3 regions of the Butyrivibrio sp. ob235 genome follow, and region 1 is predicted to be linked to each of the others. Evidence: predicted binding sites of a transcription regulator. Region 1 holds the regulator's gene; each other region holds the start of a gene.

The links. Region 1 encodes Rex, which represses fermentation and respiration genes when NADH is low (regulators of the CRP and FNR family bind a similar motif). Its sites were predicted from a motif close to ATTGTTAANTANTTAACAAT; they were not measured.
Region 2: a site for Rex is predicted at 4,304-4,323, ahead of gap (type I glyceraldehyde-3-phosphate dehydrogenase). Genes of this name have one in related genera too.
Region 3: a site for Rex is predicted at 1,552-1,571, ahead of BMW61_RS03575 (acetyl-CoA C-acetyltransferase). Genes of this name have one in related genera too.

Annotation. Positions count from the first base shown of each region.
Region 1 covers NZ_FOBE01000001.1:108,895-116,945, reverse strand. The annotation lists gene BMW61_RS00475 (hypothetical protein) at 1-14, shown strand, start outside; gene alr (alanine racemase) at 173-1,378, opposite strand; gene BMW61_RS00465 (NAD(P)H-hydrate dehydratase) at 1,427-3,070, opposite strand; gene BMW61_RS00460 (hypothetical protein) at 3,048-3,731, opposite strand; gene BMW61_RS00455 (redox-sensing transcriptional repressor Rex) at 3,764-4,414, opposite strand; gene BMW61_RS00450 (hypothetical protein) at 4,716-5,051, shown strand; gene BMW61_RS00445 (ABC-F family ATP-binding cassette domain-containing protein) at 5,120-7,114, opposite strand; gene BMW61_RS00440 (FAD-dependent oxidoreductase) at 7,117-8,051, opposite strand, start outside.
Region 2 covers NZ_FOBE01000025.1:3,013-11,063, reverse strand. The annotation lists gene BMW61_RS15355 (hypothetical protein) at 41-277, shown strand; gene BMW61_RS15350 (methyl-accepting chemotaxis protein) at 294-2,327, shown strand; gene BMW61_RS15345 (histidinol-phosphatase HisJ family protein) at 2,406-3,236, opposite strand; gene BMW61_RS15340 (cache domain-containing protein) at 3,260-4,102, opposite strand; gene gap (type I glyceraldehyde-3-phosphate dehydrogenase) at 4,384-5,409, shown strand; gene BMW61_RS15330 (phosphoglycerate kinase) at 5,566-6,801, shown strand; gene tpiA (triose-phosphate isomerase) at 6,820-7,566, shown strand; gene tpiA (triose-phosphate isomerase) at 7,639-8,051, shown strand, end outside.
Region 3 covers NZ_FOBE01000002.1:243,799-251,849, reverse strand. The annotation lists gene BMW61_RS03580 (enoyl-CoA hydratase-related protein) at 1-188, opposite strand, end outside; gene BMW61_RS03575 (acetyl-CoA C-acetyltransferase) at 317-1,495, opposite strand; gene hpf (ribosome hibernation-promoting factor, HPF/YfiA family) at 1,998-2,528, shown strand; gene BMW61_RS03565 (alpha-glucuronidase family glycosyl hydrolase) at 2,572-4,617, opposite strand; gene BMW61_RS03560 (C40 family peptidase) at 4,868-6,187, opposite strand; gene trxB (thioredoxin-disulfide reductase) at 6,500-7,435, opposite strand; gene ymfI (elongation factor P 5-aminopentanone reductase) at 7,571-8,051, shown strand, end outside.

The DNA of each region.
Region 1 (8,051 bases):
AAAGGCTGGGGTAACCCCTCATCCGTCAGCTTCGCTTACACCTGTCTTCGCTCCGCTTCGGTCCGCGCTGAACCGACGGTCTACGTTCCACTCCGGTCGTTGCTAAGCACTCGTCCCCCGGACGAGTAGCAACCCCGGACGTCGAGCGCCCCCAAGGGAAAGGCTTTTTTTATTAAATCTCAAAATCCTTTAATATTTTTCCATCTTTGACATAAAGTCTTGGAACGCGGTGATTTAAATCGCAGGTAAATTCATAGTTAAATCTTCCGCTGATCTCACCAAGCTCCTCGACAGTTATTCTAGCGGGTTCTCCTTCTCCGAAAGAGCTTTCGGCAGTGCCTATAAGGATAACCTCATCTCCCTCTTTTGCATTGGGAATACCGGATATATCCACCATAAACTGATCCATGCATACTCTTCCGAGAATTCTGGCTTTTTCACCATGAATAAGAACATATCCCTTGCCGCCTGAAAGGCTTCTGGGATAACCATCACCATAACCTACCGGAATGGTCGCAATTCTCATTCTCCTATCGGACACAAATGTTCCGCCATAGCTCACGGGAGTGTTCTCCGGGATATCCTTTATGTATGATATATGGCTGTATAACGACATTACGGGCTTAATGTCTATCTTATTTCTGCTCACCTCTTCCGAAGGCCACATGCCGTACATGGTTACACCACACCTGACCATATCCATATGAGCTTCGGGCATATCGATTATGCTTGCACTATTTGAGCAATGCACTATCGGTATCTTGTATCCGTTATATTCTTCAACTTTTGAAACAAAATCACCGAACTCCTTAAGTCTTGTGTGGGCATCGGTAAGATCAGCCTCATCAGCTCTTGCAAAATGGGTAAAAATACCCTCAACCTCTATTCCGTCTGTAGCAAGAGCAGTTTTTACAAAGTTCTCGCCATCAGCATCAGGGCGAATTCCAATCCTGCTCATTCCACAGTCCACTGCAATATGCACATGAAAAACCTCTTTTCCGCCCTGAGCTCGTCTCTTTTTTACACGCTCTGACAAATGATTCAACATGTCATATCTGAAAACCGCAGGCCTTATATTCTCTCTGAGCATTCTCTCGTATGCATAAGGGAAAGTGTAGCCTAAAACAAGAATAGGCTTACTTACGCCTGCTTCTCTTAATTCAAAGGCTTCCTCTGCAGTTGCTGTTGCGAATCCCCATATATAAACATCATTTTGGAGCATCCTTGCGATCGGAACCGCACCAAATCCATAGCCGTCTGTCTTAACTACAGCCAGCATTTTTGTATTTCTCGGAAGCGAATTATACATACAATCCACATTGTGGGATATCGCATCCAAGTCTACCTTTGCATATACTCTTGAATATTCATCAAGCATTTCTCATATTGCCTCTGATTTCATAATATTTGTTTTTTAACTCAAAGCTTAACAGCTCATATTCCCGGAAAAAATATCTCGAAGACTTCCTGAGATATCTCTTGCCGTCATACCCTGCCTTCCGTGCTTTACTGCCGCCATATCTCCTGCTACACCATGCAGATAAGCACCGGCCACAGCAGCTTCAAAGACATCACTGTATCCTGAAAGAACGAGCGCACCCAAAAGACCTGCAAGAACATCACCACTTCCTGCAGTCGCCATTCCATCATTTCCGCTTATATTAATAAAATTTCTTTCTCCGTCGGAAATAACACTTCGTGCGTCCTTACATATAATACTCGCATGAAATTCTTTTGCAAGTCTTGCCGTCTCATCCATGATACAAGTCCTGCAATCATGTATATCCTTACCGCTAAGTCTTGAAAACTCAGCCAGATGAGGCGTCATAATAATATCTGCATTGTATGCGCAAACAAGATCTCTTATATCTTTTTCGGATGATATGATATTAAGTGCATCCGCATCAAGAATAAGAGGGAGCACAGCATTTTGAAGAATAATCTTCATGATTTCTTTTGCAGAATTATTGATTCCTATTCCCGGTCCGCATATTATAGCATCCGCCCATCCGATTGCTGAAATAAGAGCTTCTTTGCTTTTGCTATATTCAATAGTATCAGAAAGATTGAATCCCTCTTCGGTATAAGTATCCGTCATGGCTTCAGGCAGAAGTGTCTGAATAGCCGAGAGATTTGCCTCATCTGTATAAACCTTTATCATGCCGGCACCGCTTCGAATGCAGCTCTCAGCAGCCATTATGCATGCACCGCTTATTTTTTTACTTCCGGCAACCACAAGAACTTTCCCAAACGAACCTTTATTACCCGCAGGATTTCTTGGCGGCAGCAGCTTAACCGGGATTTCCTTTTTATCAGGGATGTCAACATACTTAAATTTGGGATAATCCTTCAAAAAGCCATCCTCAGTGATACCCACATTCACTATATGTATCTCACCTGCATGAGCAGCTCCAGGATAAAAAACAAGCCCCATTTTCAAAAAGCCAAAGGTCACTGTCTCATCTGCCCTTATTGCATAGCCATGTACCTGCCCCGTATCCGAATTAATACCTGTTGGTATGTCAGCTGCTATAACATGTGGGAATTTCCCATCATAATCTTCTCTTGAATAATTGATTTCCCATACCGCGGCTGAATAATCCCCCGTAAGGTCCCTTGAGCAGCCTATTCCCAGCATGGCATCAATTATTACGTCACATTTTTTTATTTGAGAGCCAAGTTTGGACTGATCAAAATCCACGACATTAAGGCCATAGGACAATGCTATTTTCAGCTGTGAGCTACATGCGGAAGTCCTTTTTGTATTTGAAGCCTTATCACTTAGACTGTGATTAACAAGAACAAGCGTGACAGGTATTTTATCCTGAAAAAGAAGTCTGGCCGCTGCAATTCCATCACCGCCGTTATTCCCGCTTCCCGCAAGAATCAGAACCTTACCACCCTCCGGAAGAGCTTTTTTTACATATTTGCATATAGAAAGCGCCGCCCTTTCCATAAGAACATCCTGCGGCACTCCGAACTCGGAGATTGTAGCCGCATCACATCGCTTCATCTCGGCAGCGCTTACAACATAATTTGAATTTTTATCAATTATCGGTAAATTTTTCATCTTCTACTATTATCCCATCGCGTTCAGTCATTCCGGGTCTGATTACAGGGTGTCGTTTTTCAGGATCGTACTTTAGATCAAAGAGATCAATAACTTCAGGTCCGAAAATGTTGTGCATATAGGAATATACATTAAAGTTTTCGAGCTCTTTTTCCTGCATTCGGATAATATTCTTTTTCAGCTGTACCCTTACTTTTGATATCCACTCATCAACAGCATCGATTTCGAGGGTATTATCATGCATTCTTTTATAAAAGATATTCATCGTCTCGATCATGAGCTGATAATCGATCTGATAAATCTCTCTGGGAAGTCCGAGCATATCGTCCTCGCACTCCTCTATCTTATCATTGCACTCCTTGATAAGGCGTGTATGATCATCAATTTCGGCCTCAATCTTCTTCCGCCTCTTTGGATTCTTTCCCGCATCATCTCTTAGGACAACAATCTCACCGAGAAGCTTTTTCTTAAGCCTCTTTATGTCCTTAATTTTTTCCCTTGTCTTTTCCTGTATGTTCACAAGCTTATTAAGCTCAGCCTCAAGCTCCTTTATTTTGGGAGTTTTGGGACTAAGAAGGAAAAGCTGTTGCCATTTTTCATCCTTGGAAAGAATCGGAATATCCTTTCCGACAAGAGCATCAGAATAGTCGTTATTAGCCATACCGGCATCCTCCAAGCGGTTTAAATCACTTGTTATTTCCTGGAGTTGTGATTATTTTCATATCTATCAATGCTATATGAAAGTTTCATAAGCGAATCTGACAGATGAACATTTTCGACCTGAACATTCTCAGGAAGATCAAGATCAACATGTGCGAAATTCCATATAGCCTTTATGCCGCATTTTACAAGTTTATCCGCCATAGGAACAGCCTGATCCTTAGGTATTGCAAGGACCGCAATCTCTATCTTATTTTCTTTTACAAACTGTTCAATCTCTTCGACAGGTCTGATCTCAATATCACGTATTTTCTTACCATGAAGCTTAGGATTTAAATCAAAAGCTCCTTTAAATATAAATCCTCTGTTGAAGAAATTGTTATAACCGGAAAGAGCCTGTCCAAGATGACCTGCCCCAATAATGATAAGTGTATGCTCCCTGTCAAGGCCGAGTATCTTACCTATTTCCTCATATAAGTACTCAACATTATAGCCGTAGCCTTGTTGTCCGAAGCCTCCGAAATTATTAAAATCCTGCCTGATCTGTGAAGCAGTAACCTTCATAATATCGCTGAGTTCCTGAGATGAAACTCTATCTATTCCCTGACTTTTCAGTTCACCTAAGTATCTGAAATAGCGGGGCAATCGGCTGATAACAGCCTGAGATATTTCTTTTCTCGCCATACATCCTCCATGACTGACACCGAAAAAATTATGTTATTTATTACCCTGTAAATTCGGCTAATTTTAATTATACTATCTGTTAAATTTTCGTCAATCTTATAAATTGACTTTACAATAATTTTATTTGTCATTAATACAAATTTGAAAATATGTTTCAACGTAGATAATATCTGATGAAATTAGTTTTCAGAAATATGCATTTTTATTTTTTCTTTAATACCCAGTTTATGAATTGTTTCGAATTGGAAATTATAATAACCATATCTTCCTATGTAGTTTTTTAGAAGTTGGAGATAAAAATATGGGAATGTCAATTGATGGATTAGGTGCTTACAATATGTACCAGGCAAGGCCTATGAATTATACAGTATCCAATCAGGCTCCTGTATCGGATGTGTATGACAAGCATAAGGCTGTTGGTGATATCGCCACTGTTGCTCCTGTCGTTTATCCTAATGCTCAGGAAGTAAAAGTCGGTGAAGTTGCCAGTACCGATGGCAAGGATGAAGCTCTGAAAGTAAGCCAGCAATATAATCAGATTGCTTCAAAATTCGGTAACACAACGGTAGGTTACGGACGTGATATGTCAGGTTATTCCTACAGTCAACCCGGTAGTTCCTTTGATGCTTTTGCATAAGGGTTTTAAATGAGAAAAGTAAAAAAGAAGTTCTTCCAAGTTAGTCCTTGAAAGAGCTTCTTTTTTGATTACTCAGATAAGGTTTCCCATTCATCATAGAGTTCCGAAAGGCGTTCTTCGTTTGATGAAAGTTCATCGGATAGCTTTCGAACCTTAGCAAGATCGGTCGCTACATCAGGATCTGAGAGTTCTTCATTTATTATCTCATTCCTCTCTTCCAACTTAGCTATCTCATCTTCACATTTTTTCAGAGCAGCTTCCTGTTTACGCTTTCTTGCTGCTTCTTCTTTTTGTGCTTTCCAGTCTGCTGCACCTGAACCGGAATCAGCATCGGAAGTACTTCCTTTTGAAGCAAGCTTGCCAAACCCCGAACCTGAAACAGCATCTGCGGAATCCATCTCGATTCCTCTGCCAAAAGAGGAATTATCTCCTTTTTCAGCAATAGCACGAGCTGTCTGTTCCTCACAATGCTCCATATAGTAATCGTAGTTACCAATATAATTAACCAGTGATCCGTGAGTAAGATCAAGTATTCTGGTCGCTGTTTTGTTTATAAAATATCTGTCATGGCTGACATATAAAACAGTTCCTTCATATCCGCAAAGAGCATCCTCAAGAATTTCCTTGCTGGTAATATCTAGGTGGTTCGTAGGCTCATCGAGAATCAGGAAATTAGCTTCTGAAAGCATAAGCTTTGCAAGTGAAACCCTTCCCTTCTCTCCACCGGAAAGATCTCCGATGCGTTTAAACACATCATCACCGGTAAAAAGAAACGCTGCAAGAGTGTTCCTGATCTCAGTATTATTCATTGACGGATATGCATCGGATAATTCTTCAAAAAGAGTCTTTTCATTGTGAAGAACCTGATGTTCCTGATCGTAATAACCGACATGAACCTTTACACCGAGAATGATTTCTCCTTCATCAAGAGTCTCCATGCCATTAATGATTTTAAGCATTGTTGTCTTACCGGTTCCGTTATCGCCGATAATTGCAACACGCTCACCCCTCTTAATATCAAAAGAAATATCCTTAAAGAGCTGCTCATTTCCAAAGGATTTGGCAATACTCTCAACATGCATTACGTCATTACCGCTCACGCAGTTAGGTGTAAGGGTTATACGCATATCATCCCTTACCTCCGTGGGCTTCTCAAGACGTTCTATCTTATCGAGCATCTTCTCTCTGCTCTCGGCACGTTTGATACTCTTTTCACGGTTAAACTGTTTAAGCTTATCTATAACTTCTTCCTGATGCTTAATTTCTGCCTGCTGATTCAGATATGCCTTCAGCTTGGCAGCTCTGATCTGCTCGCGTTTTTTAGCATATGCAGTATAGTTTCCAATATAAACATCAGCATTTGTCTGATCTATTTCGATCACTTTTTGGGCGATACGATCCAGAAAGTATCTGTCATGGGATACAATAAGCACTGCACCCTTATAATTCATAAGATAACCCTCAAGCCACCTTATGGAGTTCATATCGAGATGGTTTGTAGGCTCATCGAGAATTATAAGATCCGGGCTCTGCAAAAGAAGCTTACCCAAAGCCACTCTGGTCTTCTGCCCTCCGGAAAGCGTCGATGTTTTCTTATCGAATTCATCCTCAGAAAATCCGAGACCTTTTGCTACACCAATGACCTCACTCTCCCAGGCATAACCGTTTTTAAGCTGGAATTCGTGGTTCATCTGAGCATAGCGTTCCATGAGCAGATCAAGTTCTTCGCCGCGAAGAATATCCATCTGAGCTTCCGCAGCTCGTATCTCAGTCTCCAGATCAATAACATCCCTTTTCATCTCGCGAAGCTCTTCATAGATGCTGTGCGCACTGTCTATGTTCTGATTCTGAGCAAGATATCCAAAAGTCGTGTCTCTTGAGAACGTAACCGATCCGGTATCGGGAGTAAGCTCACCAATAATCATTCTGATGAGCGTCGTCTTCCCTGCACCGTTTATTCCTACTATCGCAGCCTTCTCGTTATCCTCAATATGAAAAGATACTCCCTTCAAAACATCCTTACCATCGAAGGATTTTGAAAGATCATGACAGTTTAGTACCAAAATTATTTGTTACCTTTCACCTTGTTAATTACTATTTTGGCCGCACGCTTCGCAGCATACGGTCCGACCATTTTGAGCTTATCCTCTGATCTTACCATAGTACTTGCTTCAGGTATATCCCTGCTAAGATGAATTGCATCAAATTCGCATTTTGTTGTGCACAGACCGCAACCGATACATTTGTTTTCATCAACAGTAGTTGCACCGCATCCAAGGCATCTGTTTGCCTCTTTCTTTACCTGCTCCTCTGTGAGGGTAAGGCGAAGATCGTCAAAGGTATCCTTTGCAATTCCGGCTTTTTTGCCAGGAATTTGACGCGGAGCATTGTCAAAGCTCTCAACAAGTATATCATCCTTATCAAGTTCTATAAACTCTCTTCTGTCTCTTGCAAGGTCAAGTCTGTTTCCGGGATGTACAAAACGGTTCATTGAAACGCATGCTTCTCTACCACCTGCGATAGCATCAATTGCAAATCTGGGACCTGTAAATACATCTCCGCCTGCAAAAATATCAGGCTCTGCAGTCTGAAGTGTAAGTGAATCAGCAATAACTCCACCGTTAGGACGAAGTTCAACCTTGGTTCCCTTAAGAAGGTCACCCCATACAATTGACTGTCCAATGGACTGAAGAACGTTCTCACATTTAATAGTGATGGTCTCGTTCTCATCGTACTTAGGATTGAATCTTCCGTCAGGATCCTTTACAGAAGTACATTTTTTGAATACTATGCCTGTAACCTTACCGTTTTCAGTAAGAATTTCCTTAGGCCCCCATCCGTTTAATACTTCAATGCCTTCTTCTTTAGCTTCCTCAACTTCATCCTTTGCGGCAGGCATTTCTTTTTCACTCTCAAGGCAAAGCATTGTCACCTTTGTAGCACCTGCTCTTACTGCAGTTCTTGCAACGTCGATTGCTACGTTACCACCGCCGACAACAA
Region 2 (8,051 bases), on a different contig from region 1:
AGCAAAATGGAATTTAGTATAATGAACGCGAGGTGGGATTATGATTATTTTGTTTGTCTTTATTTTGATGTTTATCATTATTTTGACTCTGGCAATCTATCTTTACATAGATGAGTGCATGCAGCTGCGAAAGCGGCTTTTGCGTCTCGGAGTAAAGAAGGATGAGATCATGTCATTTCCAAAAGGTCTTTGGATTTTCAGGCTTAAAGAGCTTTTATATGAAAAGGAAACCGAGCTGGCAGAAGAGTGTTTTCTGACAGTTGATAAGGATATTTAAAGCGGAGGTAAGTAAGATGGCAAAGGAAAAGAAGGAACAAGGTGTAGAAAAGAAGGGCTTTTCATTTAAAAGCGTAAAGCCTAAGCTTATCAGTGTTATGCTGCTTCTTTGCATAATTCCGATACTGGTATCAGTTGTTGTAAGCTATCGCAGTTCGATGACTAAATCCTTAGAGGATGCTGAGTCAATTAATGTTAAGAAGGCTCAGGTTATAGAGAAAGCTTATATGGAACACATTGAGCAGATGGTCAGCGCTCTTCAGACAGCAGCTTCGAGTCCTTATATGGTCAGCTATATGCAAACACCTGAAGATCAGCGTGATAACGAGGCTATGCAGGCCTGGCTCCAGGATATGGAGAGTAAGCTTGATGGAGATAACTCGATTGTAGTTACTGCTCCCGACGGAAATCAGGTTGTAAGGTCATCGGGAGAATTAACGAATATCGCTGACAGAGATTACTTTCAGAATGCGCTTAAGGGCAATACCTTTGTTTCAGGAGTATATGCCTCCAAGACTACAGGAAAGGCTACAATTTTCATTATTACCCCTATTTTTGATCAGGGGCAGCAGGTTATTGGAACCATAATGAGAAGTTATAGCCTTGATAATCTGAATTCTTTTCTTGCGGAAAATGTTGATTCATCAAAGGGTGAAGAGGCTTTTATACTATCTTCGGCGGGCGAGCTTATCGGACATTGCGCGATGGAGATTGATGCAAATAATCTTATTGATTTTAGTGAATTTGGTCTTTATAAACAATCTCAGTCTGCTGATAACGGAAGTACCATTGGAGCGAACAATGGAATAAAGTATGTTATGTCCTTCCAAAAGGAACCCAAGACCGGTTGGCTTATTGTAACTGCAGCGCAATACAATGTGATAATGGCACCTACATATAATTCATGCAATATTATCATCGGGCTTGGACTAGCTATGATTGTCATTGCGATATTCATCTCACTTAAGATGGCCAATTCCTTTACACTTCCGCTTAAAGAGGTTAATGATTCCGTTAGTAAGCTTGCAGAAGGCGAGTTTCATAGGATTACTAAGTTCACAAAAAGAGAGGATGAATTTGGTGAGATCATCAATAACACCAATGCAGTTATTGATAAACTGAATTCAATTGTTACAAGCATTAAGGATTCGACGATATCCGTGAACAGTTCGTCTGAGGAACTGGCGGATACTGCTAATCAGATTTCGCAGACAGCAGACGATGTATCCAATGCGGTTCAGGAAATTGCATCAGGTGCAACGCAGCAGGCTGACGAGATTCAGAGCGTAACAGAGAATGTCGGCAGTATCGGCGAAGCAACCGGCAATGTTCAGACCAGCACGGATGATCTTGCAAATCTTGCAGGCAGAATGCAGGAAGTCAGCACAGAATCTGCGCAGAGTCTTGCAGACCTGCAGCATAGTTCCGAGAGTATGAGCGAGAGTATCGTACAGATCACGGAGAAGATTGGTGCAACCAGTAAGGCAGTTGAGAATATCAACGAGAAGGTTATGGGAATTGCATCCATTGCATCCCAGACAAACCTATTGTCACTTAATGCTTCCATCGAGGCAGCAAGAGCAGGCGAAGCAGGAAAAGGCTTTGCGGTTGTTGCTGAGGAAATCGGAAAGCTTGCTGATGATTCCAGAACTATGGCAGATGATATCAGAAGAGAGATGGATGTTCTTCTGTCAGAGTCTCAGTCAGCGGTTGCTATGGCATCAGAGGTTCAGAGACAAAACGACGAGCAGCAGGCAGTGCTCGGCAGTACAGTTCAGAGCGTAAATGCTATGATAGAAGATATTTCATCAACGGTTGTAAGTGTTAAGAGTATTGAAACTGACGCAGGAACCTGCGTGGATGCAAAGAATGTGGTTGCCGACGCTATGGCATCACTGTCCGCTATTTCGCAGGAGAACGCTGCATCCTCAGAGGAGACCGGTGCTTCCATGCAGGAGCTTTCAGCAACCGTTACAACGCTGGCATCCTCAGCAGACTCCCTCAAGGAAGTTGCCGAGAAGCTCAACGCCGAGATGGCTTTCTTTAAGTAAGCACCCAGCGAGGTTATTTCGAGCTGCTGGTGCGCACTTAGTTCTGGCGAGCAAAGCGAGAGCAGAACTTCCTTATGATCAAAGCTTAATAAACGTGCCCTTACGTTTGGCGAACAGTGTGTAATACCTGAAGCCGCAGGCTTTGGCGATTTCTACAGCGGTTTCGAAGCCAAGACCGACATTCTCGGGCTTGTGCGCATCGGAACCAAAGGTTATGATCTCGCCGCCCAGCTCTTTGTAGCGGGCGAGGACTTCGCGTGAGGGATTGGGATCTCCCAAAGTGGGCTCTGTATAAAGGGACTTGGTGTTTACATCAAGTCCTTTTCCTTTTGCAATAAGAGTCTTCAGGATCTCATCGATGACATCTGAATAATCCTTGTAGGTGTAGTTCTTATTCAGATTAGGAGCGTAGCGTACAAGGTAGTCCAGATGGCCGAGGACATCAAAATCGTCGAATAAGTTTATGTTCTCGAGAGTTGATTCGAAAAACTCGGTAAAGGCTTCCTTTTCAGTGCGTCCCTCATAGAAAGAAGCAAAGTAGGGATCTTTTCCGTGGCATACGTGATTGGAACCTATGATAAAGTCGAAGGGATATTTCTTTGCATATTCGAGATTTGCGTCCACAACCTGCGGCTGCATTCCAAGCTCGATTCCAAAATAAATATCAATGGTATCGGCATAATTATCTTTAATAGAAGAGTACTCTTTATAATAGGCATCCGTATCGACTACGAACTGATCCGTTATTCCGTCCGGAACATCGGGATAGTCCATGTCCATGTGCTCTGTGATACAAATTGCGGGTAGCTGCTTTTTGATAGCCTGCTCTATGACAGCTTCCATGGGAGAGTCGCAATCTCCCGAGTGGTGTGTGTGCATATGAAAATCTGCCGGTAATTGTTTTGACATGTTTTTTCTCCGTTATGAATTCATTATTTTTCTTCTTCTTTTACCACGCAAATGGTCCAGTCCGAAGCTTCGTTTCTTAAATGATAGAGATTATACCAGGTGCCCTGTCCGTTATTGGCTCTGTAAAGACCTTCCCCTGTTTCCTGAGTCATGAAGAGCTCGTGGCTCAAATCTTCGACTGAGTCACCGTTTGCTGCAAATTGGGAATGAGCCGCAAGCATTCCCGAGCTGTCCACAAGAAATGCGTGATCATTCTGGCCTGCCAGGATCTTATGAAAATTGAAAAGATCATAGTTTCTCTGAACGATACCCAGGATATCACCGCTTTCGGATTTGACCGGGACGGCAAAGGTTACTAATAGAGCACCTGTTGATTTTGAAACAATGACATCGGATATGGCATTTTCTCCGCTTATGGATTTTGCGAAATAATCTCTTTCAGAGACATCCTTAAGGTCGCCTTCTGTACTAAGGAGCTGCATGCCGTCAGCGCCGGTAAGAATGATTTTTGAATCCTCGGAAAGAGAAGATTCAACACTCTGCAGATAAGATAATTCACTGTCTGCAAGTTCTGCATTGGCAGTATCTTCCATATAAGAAATTGTGGAAGGTGATAATGCAACAGCCTCAAGGGATCCCAGATTCTCGTCTATAACCCTTTGCCACTCGCCTTCAATATTATGTGCTTCCCATTTCATGGAATCGTGAGTACTGCTGAGTACCTTGTCCGAGGTTTTCATGTGATTAACCGAAAGAAATGCGATAAGCGGAATCAGGAATGCCAGAAGTAAACCAACTATTATTACTACAATAATAATTGTTTTCATACTAATTCCTGAAAAATTGTTGTTTTCTGTGTCTCCCATAATGATCTCCTTGTAAATCATAAATCTTTTTATTCAAAAACATCCTATATTCTAGAGTATAGAAAGAATTTTATCAATTAAGAGTTCAGATAAAACGATTATGCGTACATTTTTGATTCTATATAAGGAAATTTTTGATAATTCTGTGTTTTTGCCCAAAGATTACTTGAAAAATTGAGAGAAGTTAGATAAAATAAATTTGCTGTCAAATTTTTGACAATCACGTTGTAAAGAATTAGTAGCAGCAAATAAATTTTAATATCATTTTAGGAGGACTTAAAATGGCAGTAAAGGTAGCAATCAATGGTTTTGGCCGTATCGGTCGTCTTGCATTCAGACAGATGTTTGAGCACGAGGGAACAGAGATCGTAGCAATCAACGATCTTACAGCACCCAAGATGCTTGCACACCTTCTTAAGTATGACTCTTCACAGGGTAAGTACAAGTATGCTGATAAGGTATCTTTCGATGACGATTCCATCACAGTAAACGGAAAGAAGATCACAATTTACAAGGAAGCTGACGCTAATAACCTTCCTTGGGGTAAGATCGGTGTAGACGTTGTTCTTGAGTGTACAGGTTTCTACACATCTAAGGACAAGGCTCAGGCACACATCAACGCTGGTGCAAAGAAGGTTGTTATTTCTGCTCCTGCAGGAAATGATCTTCCTACAATCGTATATAACGTTAACCACGAGACACTTACAGCAGATGACAACATCATCTCTGCAGCTTCTTGTACAACAAACTGCCTTGCACCTATGGCTAAGGCTCTTAACGACTATGCACCTATCCAGTCCGGTATCATGGCTACAATCCATGCTTACACAGGTGATCAGATGATCCTTGACGGACCTCAGAGAAAGGGTGACCTTAGAAGAGCTCGTGCAGGCGCTGTTAACATCGTTCCTAACAGCACAGGTGCTGCAAAGGCTATCGGCCTTGTTATTCCTGAACTCAACGGCAAGCTCATCGGCGCTGCTCAGAGAGTACCGGTTCCGACAGGTTCCACAACACTTCTTTTCGCTGTAGTTAAGAGCAGCACAGAAGTTACTAAGGAGAGCATCAACGAGGCTATGAAGAAGGCTTCTGATCCTGAGACATTCGGTTACAACGAGGATGAGATCGTATCTTCTGATATCGTTGGAATGACATATGGTTCACTCTTCGATGCAACTCAGACAATGGTTACAAAGATTGGTGACGACCTCTATGAAGTTCAGGTTGTTTCATGGTATGACAACGAGAACTCTTACACATCTCAGATGGTTCGTACAATCAAGTACTTCGAGAAGTTCGTTAAGTAAGAACCCCGCGAGGTATTCCTCGAGCGGCTGGTTCGCACTTAGTTCGATCGAGCGTTAGCGAGAGTCGAACTTCCTTATGAAATCGTATTGATTTAGAAGAGGGTCCGGTCCGTATGGACCTGGCCCTCTTATTTTTTATCCAGGAGGAAAACAAAAATGGCACTTAATAAGAAATCTGTTGATGATTTCAGCGCAAAGGGCAGAAGAGTACTTGTTCGTTGTGACTTCAACGTACCGCTCAAGAATGGTGAGATCACAGACGAGACACGTATCAATGCTGCACTTCCTACAATCAAGAAGCTTATCGCAGATGGCGGCAAGGTAATCCTTTGCTCACATCTTGGTAAGGTTAAGAACGGCCCCAACGAGGGTGAGTCTCTTGCTCCTGTAGCTAAGAGCCTTTCAGCTAAGCTCGGCAAGGACGTTAAGTTCATCGCTGACTACAACGTAACAGGTGCGGATGCAACTGCTGCTGTTGAGGCTATGGGTGAGGGTGATGTAGTTCTTCTTCAGAATACACGTTTCCGTGGAAAGGAAGAGACAAAGCCTTCAGATGCAGGTGAAGCTTTCGCAAAAGAGCTTGCAGATCTTTGTGATGATTATGTATGTGACGCTTTCGGTTCTGCTCACAGAGCACACGCTTCCGTAGCTGTTGTTACAAAGTATGTTCGTGAGAAGGGTGGCAACTGTGCAGTTGGCTACCTTATGCAGAAAGAGATCGATTTCCTCGGCAATGCCGTTGAGAATCCGGTTCGTCCTTTCGTAGCAATCCTTGGCGGCGCTAAGGTTGCTGATAAGCTTAACGTTATCAATAACCTCCTTGAGAAGTGCGATACACTTATCATCGGTGGTGGTATGGCTTACACATTCCTTAAGGCTAAGGGCTATGAAGTAGGTCTTTCACTCGTAGATAACGAGAAGATTGATTATTGTAAGGAAATGATGGAGAAGGCTGAGAAGAACGGCAAGAAGCTTCTTCTTCCTGTTGATACAGTTGTATCAGGCGGATTCCCGGATCCTATCGACAATCCTAATATCGAGACAGCAATCGTTGAGTCCAACGCAATTCCTTCTGACAAGGAAGGTCTTGATATCGGTGTGAAGACAAGAGAGCTTTTCGCAGATGCTGTAAAGAGTGCAAAGACTGTTGTTTGGAACGGACCTATGGGTGTATTCGAGAACCCTGTACTTGCTGAAGGTACAAAGGCTGTTGCTAAGGCTCTTGCAGAGACAGATGCTACAACAATCATCGGTGGTGGTGATAGTGCAGCAGCTGTTAACCAGCTTGGTTTTGCTGACAAGATGAGCCACATCTCAACAGGTGGCGGTGCTTCACTTGAGTTCCTTGAGGGTAAGGAGCTTCCCGGTGTTGTTGCTGCAGATAATAAGTAAAGAAGGAGACTTTTTAAAATGGCACGTAGAAGAATCATTGCCGGCAACTGGAAGATGAACATGACACCTTCTGAAGCTGTAAAGCTTGTTGCTGAGCTTAAAGATTTAGTTAAAAATGATGATGTAGACGTAGTTTACTGCGTTCCTGCAATTGATATCGTTCCTGTAGTAGAGGCTGTTAAGGGCACAAACGTTAATGTTGGTGCTGAGAACTTCTACATCGAGGATAAGGGTGCTTTCACAGGTGAGATTTCCGCACCTATGCTCGTAGATGCAGGCGTTAAGTATGTTATCATGGGACATTCCGAGAGAAGAGACATCTTCGGCGAGAATGATATTCTTATCAATGCTAAGGTTAAGAAGGCATTTGCTGCAGGTCTTACACCTATCCTTTGCTGCGGTGAGTCACTTGCACTTCGTAAGGCCGGTACTTACAAGGAGTGGATCGAGAGACAGATCACATGGGATCTTAGCGGTGTAACAGCTGATCAGGTTAAGAAGCTTGTTATCGCTTACGAGCCTATCTGGGCTATCGGAACTGGCGAGACAGCAACTGCTGACCAGGCTGAAGAAGTTTGTGCATTTATCCGTGAGCTTGTTGCTAAGCTTTACGATCAGGCTACAGCTGATGAAGTTCGTATCCAGTACGGCGGATCAATGAATGCAGGCAACGCTGCTGAGCTTCTTTCAAAGCCCAACATCGATGGCGGTCTTATCGGTGGTGCTTCACTTAAGCCCGACTTTGGTAAGATTGTTAACGCATAATATATATTAAAAATAAGAGATGAGTTCAGTTGGCTTCATCAACTGAACTCATTTTTATATGGAGTATTTATAATGTCTAGAAAAAGAATAGTGGCCGGAAATTGGAAGATGAATATGACACCGGCGGAGACGACTGCTTTTATCGCAAAGCTGCGTCCGCTGGTTGACAATACAGAGGTTGACGTCGTTTTATGTGTGCCTGCTATTGATATTATCCCTGCAATGACAGCCACAAGGGGAACAAATATAGAAATAGGTGCACAGAATATGCACTTTGAGGAGAATGGCACTTATACAGGCGAAATAGCACCGGGAATGCTTACGGATGCTGGTGTGAAATACGTTATTCTCGGTCACTCGGAAAGGCGTGAATATAACCACGAGACAGATGAGGAACTTAATAAAAAGGTGAAGAAGGCTTTTGAACACGGCCTTACACCTATCCTGTGCTGCGGCGAAACACTGGAGCAGAGGAATAAAGGCAT
Region 3 (8,051 bases), on a different contig from region 1:
GCACCTGCTACAAATGACTTTTCGCCTGCACCTGTAAGAACGAGAGCTCTTACTGTGTTCACATCAATGCTATCAAGAGCAGCATTAAGGTCATCAAGAACCTGGCTGTTAAGAGCATTGAGTGCTTCAGGACGGTTGATTGTAAGAACAGCGATTTTGTCCTTAACTTCAACATTTACAAATCCCATTTTCTTTGCCTCCTTGTTCGTTTCTATAATTTAGGTATATCAGCAGAACCTTAAGCCTGCCTAAATACCGTAAATTCTTTTTTCGTATAAAAAGGAAACGGAAAAATCCGTTTCCTTTTAGCATTTAATTAGTCTCTCTCAACGATAGTTGCACAACCCATGCCGCCACCGATGCAAAGAGTAGCAAGACCACGCTTCTTGTCAGATCTCTGCATCTCATGAAGAAGAGTAACAAGAATACGGCATCCTGATGCTCCAACAGGGTGTCCGAGTGCAATTGCACCACCGTTAACGTTAAGCTTTGAAAGGTCAAAATTAAGATCCTTTCCAACAGCTACAGACTGAGCTGCGAAAGCCTCGTTTGCCTCATAAATATCGATATCATCAATTGTAAGACCTGTGCGAGCAAGAACCTTCTTTGTAGCTGCTACAGGGCCAACACCCATGATAGAAGGATCAACACCGCCAAGAGCTCCTGCTACCCAAGTAGCCATAGGCTTAACGCCGAGCTCCTTAGCCTTCTCTTCGCTCATAACAACGATAGCTGCTGCGCCGTCGTTGATACCTGAAGCATTACCTGCTGTTGTAACGCCATCCTTGTTGATAGGACGAAGCTTTGCAAGACCTTCCATTGTAGATCCCGGACGAGGGCCTTCATCTGTATCAAATACAACTGTGTCCTTCTTAACCTTAACTTCTACAGGAACGATCTCATCCTTGAACTTGCCTGCCTTCTGAGCTGCCTCAGTCTTCTGCTGGCTGTTAAGTGCGAACTCATCGAGCTCTTCTCTTGTAAGCTTCCACTGCTCTGCTACGTTATCAGCAGTCTGGATCATGTGGTAATCATTGAATGCATCCCAAAGAGCATCATTTACCATGCAATCCTTTAATACGCCGTTATTCATACGATAACCGAAACGAGCCTTGTCAAGTGCGAAAGGAGCCATTGACATGTTCTCCATACCACCTGCAACAACGATATCAGCATCACCTGATAAAATCTTCTCAGCTGCCATGTTTACGCAGTTAAGACCTGAACCGCAAACAACATTGATAGTAACAGCCGGTACCTCAACAGGAAGACCTGCCTTGATTGAAGCCTGGCGAGCTACGTTCTGGCCAAGACCAGCCTGGATAACACATCCCATAAGTACCTCGTCAACCTGCTCCGGTTTAACTCCTGCTCTGTTAAGAGCTTCCTTAATAACAATTGAACCAAGATCTGCAGCCGGTGTGTTTGAAAGGGCGCCGCCCATTTTACCGATTGCAGTTCTGCAAGCACCTGCTAATACTACCTTCTGTGCCATAGATGATACCTCCGTTTCGGGACTATTTTGTCCGCATTTAATTGTATTTTTTGTTGCTTGTTATTTTTTTGTCACAACGAATATATTATAGCATGCATGCGATTTTCTATGCAAGGAAAAGGACAGACAATACACTCTTTTTTTGTAAATTTTTTGTTAAGATGTTCTATTTGCCCATAAATCGAAAAGTCAATATAAAATATTGGATTAAATTTAAGAAAGTCTTAAAAAGTTATCCACAATTTTTGAAATAGAAATGCCTATTTTTCGACTTATACACGAAGTTATCCACACCATCCACATTAATCCACATTAAAAATCAGGTTTACACAATTTTGAAGCGAACATATTTTTTGTGCGACATCCACAAAAATTAAAGATTTGTAAACTATCTTTTATTAAATTGCACATTCGATTGTAAGAATGCTATAATTTGTTTATAAATTTAGGATTTTGTCTGACAGAATTCTAACCCATAATACACTGCAAAGGGGATGATCGCATGAAATTCACTATTATTGGAAAAAACATCGATGTAACACCCGGACTGAGATCCGCCGTGGAGGAAAAAATCGGAAAGCTTGAAAAGTACTTCACCCCGGAGACCAACATCAATGTAACATTAACCGCTGACAAGGATCGCCATAAGATCGAAGTTACCATTCCCGTTAAGGGTAAGATCATCAGATCCGAGCAAGTCAGTAACGACATGTACGTTTCAATAGATCTTGTGGAGGAGATCATAGAACGTCAGCTCAAAAAATACAGAAGCAAACTAGTTAACAAGCATCAGACTGAGATCAGTAATTTCAAGAAGGAATACATTGAAAATGATGATTTCGATGATGAGGAAATCAGAATCGAGCGTGTAAAGAAGTTTGATCTTAAGCCCATGTACGTTGAGGACGCAGCTATTCAGATGGAGCTTCTGGGACACAGCTTCTTCGTATTCATAAACGCCGAGACAGACCAGCCAAATGTAGTCTATAAGAGAAAAGGAAATACATATGGCTTAATCGAGCCAGAAGTTTGAGAAAACTTATAAATCCCCCGGCAAAGCTGGGGGATTTTTGATTTTAGTATATTTTTCTTCCCTTTTCATCAGGAATTCCGCATCTGCGGAAGAAGTAACTGTTCACGATGTCGCACCATTCACGTGCATTTCTGACCTGTCTCTCAAATCTCTCGGATACATTATCAAAAACGCGTGCAGGCACTTTACCTTCAAGACTCTGCCACTTTTTCTGCATTGCAAGAGCTTCTTCGTAGCCCTCAAAGTGTGTATCGTAGATATGCTGAATAACCGTTTTTCCTGACTTTAAGACGTGTTTATAGGGTGTCTTATGGAAAAACAGCAAGAGTTCTTCGGGGGTAGTCTCCGGCTTAGAGAAATTCTCCTTGTTGGGAGATCTGTACTGAAGTGCATAGCCAGTGCCCTCAGGTCCACGCTCTACGCCTATTCCCTGCCAGTCTGCACGGTGATAGGTTCCCCATCTGTCATATTCATAACCTTCGACACTGGGACCATAATGGTCATGAGGTGTTACCATCCAGCCGATGCCAAGAGGCGATGTATAATTCTCATAAGTTCTCCAGGAGCCAAGTTCAAGCTCGCAGATAACCTTCTTGTCTTCATCCTTAAGCATAGGATAAGTAAGGGCTGTCCACTCTGCCACAATCTCCTCAGCTGAAAGCTCCGTATTCCATGCAAGGCGTCCGAAGCCGTACAAGTTTGCTGCTGCAAGATCATTTCCTGTCCAGTTCTCATCATTACCCGTATTTGTTACGGCTACCATTCCGCCGCGAAGCGCCTTATCCGCTCTTCCGCTTATTATGCCCGCAACAGTGGAGTCTTTCACATCAGGAAGGTATGTATCAAAAGAGAGTATCTCCTTGAACCAGGGCATAAGATAACACAGATCTATCTGATGGCCGGTGTACTCCTGTGCAATCTGAACCTCCAGCATCTGGCGTGTCTTTGATAACCCGCCGAAAAGTGGAGATACAGGTTCTCTTACCTGGAAATCCATCGGTCCGTTTTTTATCTGCAAAATGACGTTATCAGCAAAGCCTCCATCCAATTGACTAAAGTAGTCATATCCTGCCTTTGCGCGGTCTACAGTCAGATCTCTCCAATCCTGCTGGCAGTTGTAAACAAAGCATCTCCAGATGACCGTAGCACCAAAGGGAGCCAAAGCCTTCGCGAGCATATTCGCACCGTCGGCCTGAGTCCTTCCATAGGTCATGGGACCGGGTCTGCCCTCAGAATCAGCTTTAACAAGGAATCCACCAAGCGTAGGAACCTTCTCATACACTTCCTTAGCCTTCTTGTTCCACCACTCCTGAACCTCGGGCTTTAAAGGATCAGCTGAGCCTATAGGAGTATCTATAGGGCTTGCAAAATTGATACACACATACATCTTTACGCCGTAAGAATTAAAGAGATCCGAAAGCTCCTTAACCTTCGCAATATATCTGTCTCCGATGAGCTCTGTAGCAGCATCCTTAACATTGACGTTATTGATTGCAACGGCATTTATGCCCATTGATGCAAGAAGGCGGGCATAGTCTCTTGTCCTGTCATCTATTATTATTTCATTTTTTTCATAGAAGAATGAATTGCCTGAGTATCCTCTCTCAATGGAGCCATCCATATTATCCCAGTGATCAAGCATTCGGATGGGGTTGGACGGGACCTCTGTAACGCGCCTTCCTTCATCTATCTTCCCAAGTCTAATAAGCTCCAGCAGACGAAAAGCACCAAAGATAAGTCCTTCTCTCGCTGTAGCCTCTATGACGAGTTTATCCTCACTTCTTGATATTCTATAAGAATCTCTTAAAATATCAGAATCTTCTGCACTCTTTTTCTGAAGTTCTGTGCCCTCGTTTTCCACATAACCAAGGAATTCATCTGCGGAAATAATCTTAAGAACAATACCCGCAGACTCTTCTTCTGAAGTTTTTACTGTTTTTCCAAACCAGATATCCGCAGCTCTTTTTATCTCTTCAAAAGCAGCTGCCGCATCAGTCTCAGATGGCAGATACACTCCTTCGAAATATTTATCAAAACCGGCCACCCGGTCTTTATCTTCTTTATAATCAAGCCAGCATTGTGTCCACATAGAAACCACATTCCTTTCCAAACTCAAAAGATATTGCGATACAAAAGGTACTATACTTTCATCGCTCAATATAGTATATAACAATAGCTCGTATATCCTTCAACTCATTTATTGCTTTGTCGGTATCTATTTTTGCGGAGCCGTTACTGCCAAAGCTTTTTCCTTTGTGTCGTGCGCCCCAAAGGAAAGGGAAGGCAAAAAAAATACCGGTGGATGATTCCACCGGTATTTGAAATTCTGTTTTTATGTTTTAGAAGATTCTTCTTACTGAAAGAACCTGTCTGTAGCTTGCGTTTGAAATCTTGATACCTGTCTTAGCTGATGAAGCATGTACGATCTGTCCGCCACCAATGTAGATACCTACGTGACCTGAGTAACATACAATATCACCGGGCTGTGCATTTCCAAGACCATCAACTGCTGCGCCGACACTTCTGTCCGCACCACTTGAGTGAGGAAGGCTAACACCGAAGTTAGCATATACACTCATAACGAAACCTGAGCAGTCTGCACCGTTTGTAAGACTGGTTCCACCATATACATACGGATTACCAACGAACTGCTGTGCATAAGATGCAACTGCAGATCCGATTGAACTTGACTGTGTTGTGTAGCTTGCAGCTGAATTGTAGCTCTTAGAGCTTCCGCCATCATTGGATGAAGAACTCTTAGTATTCTTCTTAGCCTGAGCAAGAGCAGCCTTACGAGCCTCCTCTTCCTTCTTAAGACGAGCTTCCTCTTCTTCCTTGGACTCAGCCTCAACGAACTCTGTAGAAAGCTCTACATAATCCATTGATACATAACCTTCACCTTCCTCGATGCTGACCTTAACCCAGCCATCAAGCTCTTCGGTTACAACAAGTTCGTCCTCGATAGGAACAAGACCAAGCACTTCATCATCAGTGCTGGGGCCACTTCTAACTTTAAGAGTAGTAGTTGTAACTGTAGCGATTCGCTTACCAACTTCCTTAGCAAGTTCAACAGCGTCTTCACCTGTTACACAGTACTCAGCTTTAACATATCCTTCAACACGACCGGACTTAATCTTGTACCAGCCGTCTGCTTCTTCAATAAAAGTACCAACGGAATCATCGTAAAGTTTACCGATGATCTCGCCATCTTCTTCGCTCGGGTTATCACGAACATTAACATAATCATTAACGTTAGCAATTACGAGGGACTTAAAACGCTCCTCTTCCTTCTCCTCAGCTGTCATCTCTTCCTCAGAGTTGTCCTCTGTACCTGTTCCGGGCTCCTCTGCGGGAATTGTGGCACCTGTAGCCTTCTGAATATCATTAAGGATGTTCTCCTGCAAAGTTGATGCAAGAGGAGTAGTTTCTGTTATAGTAACAGCAGATTCCTGAATATCGGGCTCTGCTGCTTCATCCGAATTCTCATCAGCGAGATTAGAGAGAGATACTGAATCTCCTGTAAGCGCATAGCTTATTCCTGCGGAAGGCAGTACATTTGTCACCTTAGATGACGAAGCGCTAGCATTCATACCAGTTCCTCCAACTGTTACGGCTGCAGCGACCCCCATCGCTATAAGCTGCATTCTAGTCTTTCGCAAAACAAACCTCCAAAATTTGTTACAAATTTGTTACATCTTTTAACAATATACTCTGTCTCGTTCGATTTGTCAACCTTTCTTAAACATTTTCGCGTAAAATTGCAAGGCTTAAATAAGCCATTTTTCAAATTGACGAATCTATTAACTCAATTTAAAACGCCCGCAAGCCCAGTATCCATGCGGCTTGCGGGAATTTCAATATATTGTGGATAAATTTTTTCCAGATACAAGAAATTGTAAATTGACCGAATCAGTTTCCTTTTTAGGTAATAAACTAGCGGCTTGGAAAACTTTTCCCAAATAATATTTTCCTTACTTTTTACCCACAAAGAAATCCTGAACCGATGTAACGGCATTTGCACCGTCTGCAACAGCGGTAACAATCTGGCGAAGGCGCTTTTTCCTGGAGTCGCCTGCCACAAAAATACCGGGTGTTGAAGTAGCACCGCTCTCATCGGCAATTATATATCCGCTCTCATCCATATCGCAGAGGCCGCTGAAGCTCTCTGTAAGCGGATGGATACCGATTGCAACAAATAATGCATCGGTGGCAACATCCTGTGTTTCACCTGTCTTAACATTCTTAACGGAAACCGCAGTAACTTTGTTGTCTCCCTTAACTTCTTCTATAACGCTGTCCCAAATGACTTCAACATTGGGAAGTGCCAGAAGCTCATCCTGAAGGATCTTGGCAGCCCTAAGCTCATCTCTTCTGTGCACCAGATAAACCTTGCTGCAGCCTCTTGCCAGGAAAATAGCATCCTCAACCGCAACATCTCCGCCGCCATTAACAACAGCTACCTTATTTCTGAAAAATGCGCCATCGCAGGTTGCGCAATAAGATACGCCTCTTCCGGTGAACTCCTCTTCTCCCTTGATACCAAGCTTATTATGAGAAGCTCCTGTTGCAAGAATAACAGACTTTGTTTCATATTCACCGAGATCCGTAACAACTTTGAAAACAGGTGCCTGGGTATCGGTGCCTTCTTTTTCCATTAGTATAGAAGAAACACATCCTTCAGCGAACTCAACTCCGAGCTTATCGGCATGCTCGCGGAACTTCATTCCCATATCAAAACCGTTGATTCCGGGAAGTCCCAGGTAATTATCTACTTCATATGTAATTAAAATCTGTCCGCCCGATACGGGATCTTTTTCAATAACGAGAGTATCAAGTCCTGCTCTCTTTGCATAAACTGCTGCTGAAAGGCCTGCCGGGCCCGAACCTATGATAATAAGATCTTTCATGTTAAAAGCCTCCTATAAATATTTTGCAATTACATTGTGTACAATCTTTTGTTTATCCAAATAATAATACCATCTCCTAAATTTGTAAATACCTTTTTGTGTTATTATATAAAAAAATGGTTTTAGGAGACTGCCATGCATTCAAATAAAGGTACTGTGCTTATCACAGGTGCTTCAAGAGGAATAGGAAAAGCCATAGCCGAAGCTTTCGCAAAAGAAGGCTATAATCTCTTCCTTTGCTGTAAAAACAATATAGATTCACTTACCGCTTTCGCCGAATCTCTTGCTTCGACATGCGGGATCATCGCGGAAACATTTCGCTGTGATGTCTCGGATGAAAAAAGCGTAAGCTTAATGTTTGAAAAAATGAATACCATGAAGACCGGCTCCCCTCAGATTGTTGTTAACAATGCAGGGATTGCCTGGTATGGTCTTCTGACCGATATGACCTCGGATGAGTGGCACGATATCATAGGTACCAATCTTGATTCTGTCTTTTATATATGTAAAAACGCCGTTCCGCACATGCTGCAGAGCGGCGAAGGTCGCATAATAAATATTTCTTCCGTGTGGGGAAATGTCGGTGCTTCCTGCGAAGTTGCGTATTCAGCCTCTA